3 regions of the Paenarthrobacter sp. YJN-5 genome follow, and region 2 is predicted to be linked to each of the others. Evidence: riboswitches for the same ligand, from Rfam matches in the RefSeq annotation. Region 2 holds a riboswitch; each other region holds the start of a gene.

The links. A riboswitch is a leader RNA that binds a small molecule or an ion and turns the genes downstream of it on or off. The one in region 2 is predicted to bind S-adenosylmethionine.
Region 1: it holds a riboswitch for S-adenosylmethionine, as region 2 does, so the genes downstream of both, HMI59_RS07855 (aminotransferase class V-fold PLP-dependent enzyme) here and HMI59_RS14430 (homoserine O-acetyltransferase) in region 2, are expected to answer to the same signal.
Region 3: it holds a riboswitch for S-adenosylmethionine, as region 2 does, so the genes downstream of both, HMI59_RS02895 (DUF1737 domain-containing protein) here and HMI59_RS14430 (homoserine O-acetyltransferase) in region 2, are expected to answer to the same signal.

What each region holds. Positions count from the first base shown of each region.
Region 1 is NZ_CP053544.1:1,650,321-1,652,574, reverse strand. It holds gene hisN (histidinol-phosphatase) at 1-616, shown strand, start outside; SAM riboswitch class IV at 798-911, shown strand; gene HMI59_RS07855 (aminotransferase class V-fold PLP-dependent enzyme) at 943-2,254, shown strand, end outside.
Region 2 is NZ_CP053544.1:3,053,597-3,055,850, reverse strand. It holds gene HMI59_RS14435 (bifunctional o-acetylhomoserine/o-acetylserine sulfhydrylase) at 1-583, shown strand, start outside; SAM riboswitch class IV at 743-858, shown strand; gene HMI59_RS14430 (homoserine O-acetyltransferase) at 874-2,013, shown strand; gene HMI59_RS14425 (hypothetical protein) at 2,000-2,254, opposite strand, start outside.
Region 3 is NZ_CP053544.1:617,792-620,045, forward strand. It holds gene HMI59_RS02885 (O-succinylhomoserine sulfhydrylase) at 1-698, opposite strand, end outside; gene HMI59_RS02890 (rhodanese-like domain-containing protein) at 702-1,112, opposite strand; gene HMI59_RS02895 (DUF1737 domain-containing protein) at 1,109-1,375, opposite strand; SAM riboswitch class IV at 1,388-1,501, opposite strand; gene HMI59_RS02900 (NtaA/DmoA family FMN-dependent monooxygenase) at 1,668-2,254, shown strand, end outside.

The sequences.
Region 1 (2,254 bases), 1.4 Mb from region 2:
CCGCGACGCCGTGCTGGGCGAAGAGTTCGGCAGCAGCGGCCATGGATCGCGGCGCTGGATCATCGACCCCATCGACGGGACGAAGAACTTTGTCCGGGGGGTGCCGGTGTGGGCAACCTTGATCGCCCTCGTTGACGAGGACGAGCCCGTGGTGGGTGTGGTCAGCGCGCCGGCACTCGGCAAACGCTGGTGGGCCGCCAAGGGCATGGGAGCCTACACAGGGCGGTCCCTCGCGTCGGCCACCCGTTTGAAGGTCTCCAACGTCTCTTCGCTGGCGGACGCGTCACTGTCCTTCTCGAGCCTTTCGGGATGGAAGGAGCGCGGAAACCTGGACGAATTCCTTTCGCTCACTGACGACGTCTGGCGGACCCGCGCCTTCGGGGATTTCTGGTCCTACTGCCTGGTGGCCGAAGGTGCCGTAGACATCGCCTGCGAACCGGAACTAAACCTTTACGACATGGCTGCATTGGTGCCGATCGTCACGGAGGCCGGCGGCAGGTTCACCTCGCTTGAGGGCGAAGACGGCCCCTTCGGCGGCAACGCGCTGGCCACCAATTCCATCCTCCACTCAGAGGTCCTGAAGCGCCTCAACCCGGAGATCGACGATCTCCTTTAGCGCGCTCCGGCAACAGCCGAACCGTAATGCTGCGAATAATCGACGGCGACAAACCCACTTCAGGGTGCCATCGCCGTCGATTATTCGACCAAAACGGGATTCGGCTCTCTCCGTAACAAACCGCTTAACAAACTCCTTCCGCTTTGAATCGTCCGCGGAAGGTGCCCTAGTCTCTTTTACAGGTCACGAGTGCCAGCGCTAAACCCCGGTTTGCTGGCCGGCAACCCTCCATTCGCGGTGGGGTGCCCCGGGTGACGACCAGGCCGGTCCGGAACGGATACGGCAAGCGCGGATCCCTTGGAGGGGTCCTTCTTGAGTGAGGTCCCATGAGCACTGTTACGTTCGATTCCACCGTCCTGCCCGCTTTCGGAGATGACCACGCGGCACACGAAGCCCTCGCAGCGCGACCGCTGGCCGCCGTCACCGGAGCAGAGCTGCAGGCTCCCCTGATCCAAGGGGGACACGTCAGGTACGCAAACCTTGACTACGGCGCGTCGGCCCCGGCCCTGACCATCGTCTCTGCCTACCTGAACGAGATTCTGCCCTATTACGCCAGTGTGCACCGTGGCGCCGGTTACGCGTCCCAAATCAGCACGTCCGTCTATGAAAACTCGCGGAACATCGTGCGGGACTTCGTTGGCGGCCGGCCGGATGATTCAGTCATCTTCACCCGCAACACCACCGATTCGCTGAACCTCCTCGCCGGATGCCTCCCCCGGCTTGACGGCGCACCGGCCGGTGAAGTCCTGTACCTCGACATCGAGCACCACGCCAACCTGCTCCCCTGGCAGGGCGTACCGCACCGCAGCGTCATCGCCTCCCCCACGTTGTCAGCCACCATCGCCAACCTGCGCGATGAGTTGAGCCAGGGCGGAATATCCTTGCTCGCTGTGACCGGCGCTTCCAACGTCACCGGCGAAATCCTGCCGATCGCAGAGCTCGCAGCGTTGGCGCATGAGTTCGACGCGCGGATCGTCGTCGATGCAGCCCAGCTCGCCCCGCACCGGCGCATCAACATTTCCGAGAGCGACGTGGACTACGTCGTCTTCTCGGGGCACAAGCTCTACGCGCCCTTCGGCGCAGGCGTCGTGGTCGGCCGTCCCGATTGGCTCGACGCCGGAACCCCCCACCTTGCCGGCGGCGGCGCCGTTCGTGAAGCGCGCCTGGATTCGGTGAGCTGGGCAACTGGTCCGGCCCGGCACGAGGGCGGTTCCCCCAACGTCCTGGGGGCAGCCACCTTGGCGCGGGCTACCCAGGTGCTGGCCGGCTTGGACCAACAGGACTGGCACAACCATGAGGTTGCCATCCGATCCTTCCTGGTTGAGGGCTTGGAATCCATTGAAGGGGTCACCGTCCACCGGATCTTCAGTGATTCCACCGACACCATCGGCGTCGTCAACTTCTCCGTTGAAGGCTTCGACGCGGGACTGGTGGCGGCTTACCTGGCCGCCGAGCACGGCGTAGGCCTGCGCGATGGCCGTTTCTGCGCCCACCCGCTCCTGAAGCGCCTCGGCTTGCCGTCCGGTTCACTGCGCGCCAGCTTCGGCGTCGGCTCCCGGCTTGAGGACGCGGCCAGGCTGCTGGCCGGCATCCGGCAACTGAAGACCACCGGACTTGGCTGGGATTACGTCGTGGACG
Region 2 (2,254 bases):
CAGCTACAACGGCCTGGTCTACGCCCGGGACCTCGGCAAGGACGGCGCCCTCGGCGCCAACCTTTCCTACATCCTGAAGGCCCGCGTCCAGTTGCTGCGCGACCTCGGTTCCGCAGTATCGCCGTTCAACGCCTTCCTCATTGCCCAAGGCCTGGAAACCTTGAGCCTGCGGGTGGAGCGTCACGTGGCCAACGCCACCAAGGTGGCCGAATGGCTTGAAGCCCGTGACGACGTCGAAGCGGTCGCCTATGCGGGCCTGCCATCAAGCCCCTGGTACGACCGTGGCCGCAAGTACGGTCCCCGCGGCACGGGAGCCGTTGTTGCCTTCACCATCAAGGGTGGCGTCGAAGCCGGCAAGCGCTTCGTCGATGCCTTGGAACTGCACTCCCATGTGGCGAACATCGGTGATGTCCGTTCCCTGGTCATCCACCCTGCGTCGACCACCCACAGCCAGCTGACCGCTGAACAGCAGGCCGTTGCCGGAGTGAACCCGGGCCTCGTCCGCCTGTCCGTGGGAATCGAGCACATCGATGACATCATTGCCGACCTCGAGGCAGGATTCCGCGCGGCAAAGGGTGCCTGACCCCGCCTGACGTGCGTCGCGGCGGGCCGCCCGGACTGAGGATTCTTCGCCGGGCGGCCCCGTCACGTGCGCATTCGTGAACTAAAACGCCCTGAACCGTCATACTGCTGTCACATTCTTCGCCAGAACGGCCGTTCTCTTCCTAAACTCTAGGTGTTAGGTCATGAGTGCCAGCGATCAGCCCCGGCTTGCTGGCCGGCAACCCTCCTCCGCGGTGGGGTGCCCCGGGTGAGGACCTGGCCTGCCGCAATAACGGCGGCGGGCAAGCGCGAGGTTTAGGTGTCAAAGGAATGACCATTACTGCCACATCCCTTCCCACATCGGAAGAACAGGACGGAACCGTCAAATACGCCCGGGTGGGTTCCCTGGAGCTGGAAGCCGGCGGATTTCTCCCGGACGTTGTCCTGGCCTATGAGACTTGGGGCAAGCTCAATGCCGACGCCTCAAACGCCGTCCTCGTGGAGCACGCCCTCACGGGTAGTACGCACGTTGCACGCGGCGCCTCGGACGAGGAGGGCTGGTGGGAGCAGCTGGTTGGCCCGGGCGCAACGATCGACACCAACAGGTTCTTTGTCATTTCCATCAACATCGTGGGCGGCTGCTACGGCAGCACCGGGCCGTCGTCGCAAGCCCCGGACGGCAAGCCTTGGGGCTCCCGCTTCCCGCTGGTGACCCTGCGCGACAGCACAGTGGCCGAAGCCCGGCTCGCCGACGCCTTGGGGATCCGGCAGTGGCATGCAGTGCTGGGCGGCTCGATGGGCGGGGCGCGCGCCTTGGAATGGGCGGTGACCTTCCCGGACAGGGTAGAGCGCTGCGCCGTGATTTCCGTAGGTGCCTACAGCACCGCGGAGCAGATCGCGTTTGCGCAGGCACAGACGCTCGCAATCCGCCAGGATCCGAACTTCAACAACGGCGACTACTACCATGGCCCGGCACCTGAAACCGGCCTTGCCTTGGCGCGGCGGATTGCCCACATCACGTACCGTTCCGCGCTGGAGCTGGACCTCCGCTTCGGCCGGGAAGCGCAGCCGCAGGAGAAACCGCTGGCCGCCGCCGTGCTGGGGGAGCGGGGGCGCTACCAGGTGGAGAGTTACCTGGACCACCAGGGCACCAAGCTGGTGCGCCGCTTCGATGCCAACAGCTACATTGCGATCACCGAGGCCCTGATGTCCCACGACGTCAGGCGGGGACGCGGCCCGCTCAAGGAAGCGTTGTCCCGGGCCACGGCACAGTTTTTTGTGGCGGCCGTGAACTCCGACCGGCTCTACTTCCCGGCACAGTCGCACGAACTCGCCGAAGCCTTGCCGGGCGACGTCCCGGTCCACATCATCGAAGCCCCCATTGGGCACGACGGCTTCCTCACGGAGATCGGCCAGCTCGCGGGCCAGCTGGGCGCAGCCTTCTTTGCCGAAGACCTCAGCCGTTCATGATCTCGCCGCGCTGCTTCATGTAGTCCTCCATGGCGATCTCGCCGTTGCTGAACTTCGCGTCCAGCTCTGCGAGCTTCCGCGCCCGGTAGCCCTGCGGCGCAGAGCCTCCACTTGGCGGGGGCGGCACCTGTGGTGAAGCGCCCGACGGCGGTACCTCCGGCGGCGTTGCATCAGCCGGGCGGATGTCGGCTGGTCCCGTCGGGTACCCGGGGTAGTTCTGCGGGGGATAGGCCTGGCCGGG
Region 3 (2,254 bases), 2.1 Mb from region 2:
TCGATGAACTCCTTGGTACCCAGGATCGCACCGCCCAGTACGCGGCCTTGGCCGTCGATGTGCTTGGTGCCGGAGTACACGATGACGTCGGCGCCGAGGTCGCCGCAGCGCTGGAGCAGGGGAGTGGCAAAGACGTTGTCCACCACCACTGTTGCCCCGGCGGCGTGCGCGAGCTCGCTGACGGCTGCGATGTCCACGATCTCCTGCATCGGGTTGGAGGGGGACTCGAAGAACACCGCGGTGGTGGGCTCGGAGAGGGCAGCGCGCCACTGGTCAAGGTCGGGGCCGTCCACGAACACGGTCTCCACGCCCCAGCGCGGCAGGATCTCGTTGAGGATCACAAAGCAGGAACCAAAGAGCGAGCGGGCGGCAACCACCCGGTCGCCGGCGCCCAGCAAGGCACCAAGGGCAGTGAAGACTGCGGACATGCCCGACGCCGTCGCGAAGCAGGCTTCGGTGCCTTCAAGGAGACGCAGCCGCTCCTGGAAGGTGGCAACGGAGGGGTTGCCGTAGCGGGAGTAGACGAAGCGTTCGTCTTCCCCGGTGAAGGCGCGCTCGGCAGCTGCCGCCGACTCGTAGACGAAGCCGGAGTTGAGGAAGACGGGCTCCGCCGTTTCCTGGAAATTGGTACGGTCAAGGCCACCGCGAACGGCTTGGGTGTCTGGATTCCAGCCGGCGGCGTCAGGGTTGAAAGTCACTTCTTATTCGTTTCCAAGGTTGGTTGGCAGGCCGCGGTTTTTCCAGCCGTTGACGGTTCGTTCGCCGTAACGGTCCGGTTCACCTTCGAAGCCTTCGAGGACGTTGTAGGCGGTGAAACCTGCCTGTGTTGCGGCGATGGCCGCAGCAATGGAGCGCTGTCCGGACCGGCAAAGGAACACAAGCTCAACGCCGTCTCCCTCGGGTGCCTGTTGCTGCAGGTCTTCGATGAAGCGGGAGTTCGGGACGCCGCCTGCAAGGTTCCACTGGATGAACAGGGGATCGTTTTCCGTGGCCTTGGTGTCGGGGATGCCGATGTGGGCCCATTCGCCCTCGGTGCGGACGTCCACCAGGATGGCACCGTCCTGCAGCTTCGCCCAGGCATCCTGCGGGGTCAGGTCTCCGGCGTAGCTCATGCGTGGCCCTCGAATGCTGCCTCGTCCTCGTCGTTCTCCAGCTCATCCACGGCATTGGCCACGGCGGCATCCGCGCTGGCGACGGCGGCAGGCAACACCACGGCCTGTGCCACGATGACGTCCGTGCCGTTGAAGGTGGCCGACGGGCTGCCATGCAGGACGTAGCCTTCAGCGAGGGCGTTGCTGATCCGTTCGCAGAAGTCCCGGGTGTCCGGGCCCGTGATCAAACGGTAGGAAAGTCTCTCTTCGGTGGGTTCAGGCATTAATGTGCTCCTCAGTCACGCTTGCAGTTCGAAGTGTCGAATACGCCGAGTAGTCACCTGAGGCACCCCGCCGCGGGAGAGGGTTGCCGACCAGCAAGTCAGGGCTTGGCGCTGGTACTCATTACTCAAGAAGAAAATAACATCCGCGGCCGTTGCGACGCATGTGGCGGGTGTCCCGCCGTCGTCATGTTGCGTAACCGGACCGGCCGCCGGGACTGGACCATTTAAGACGTCACGGGAGCATAATTGACGCAATACGACCCCCTGTAACTTCGCATGAAATCAGGTCGCGGTGAACGGACAGAGCAGTTCTACACTCAAGCCCATGCTGCATTTCGGATGGTTCGTGGGCCATGGATTCGGTGTCCAGGGCTGGGGGACTCCCGGCTACAGCCTGGGCTACGACTGGAAGAAGCCTGCGCTCTACCAGGAGGCCGTCCGGGCTTTTGAACGCTCGGGGCTGGACCTGTTCATCATCGAAGATTCACTCACCGTCCCGGACACGTACGGCGGCACCGCGGAAGTGTCGCTTGCGCACGCCTCCTTCGCTCCCAAGCACGATCCCCTCGCGCTGGTGCCGTACCTGCTGTCCGCGACCGAACACCTCGGCATTGTGCCCACCATCAGCGCGTCCTTCTACCCGCCTTTCACCGCGGCCAGGCTCCTTGCCACCCTGCAGCATTTCTCCGGGGGCCAACTCGGCTGGAACGTGGTGACCTCCGGCAGCGACCTCGCCGCGCAGAATTACGGACTGGACCAGCAGATCGAGCACGACCTGCGGTATGAAAAGGCGGAGGAATTCGTCGACGTCGTTCGGCGGCTTTGGCGGAGCTGGGAACCGGACGCCGTGCTGGAGGACGTGGAGGCAGGCCGGTTTGC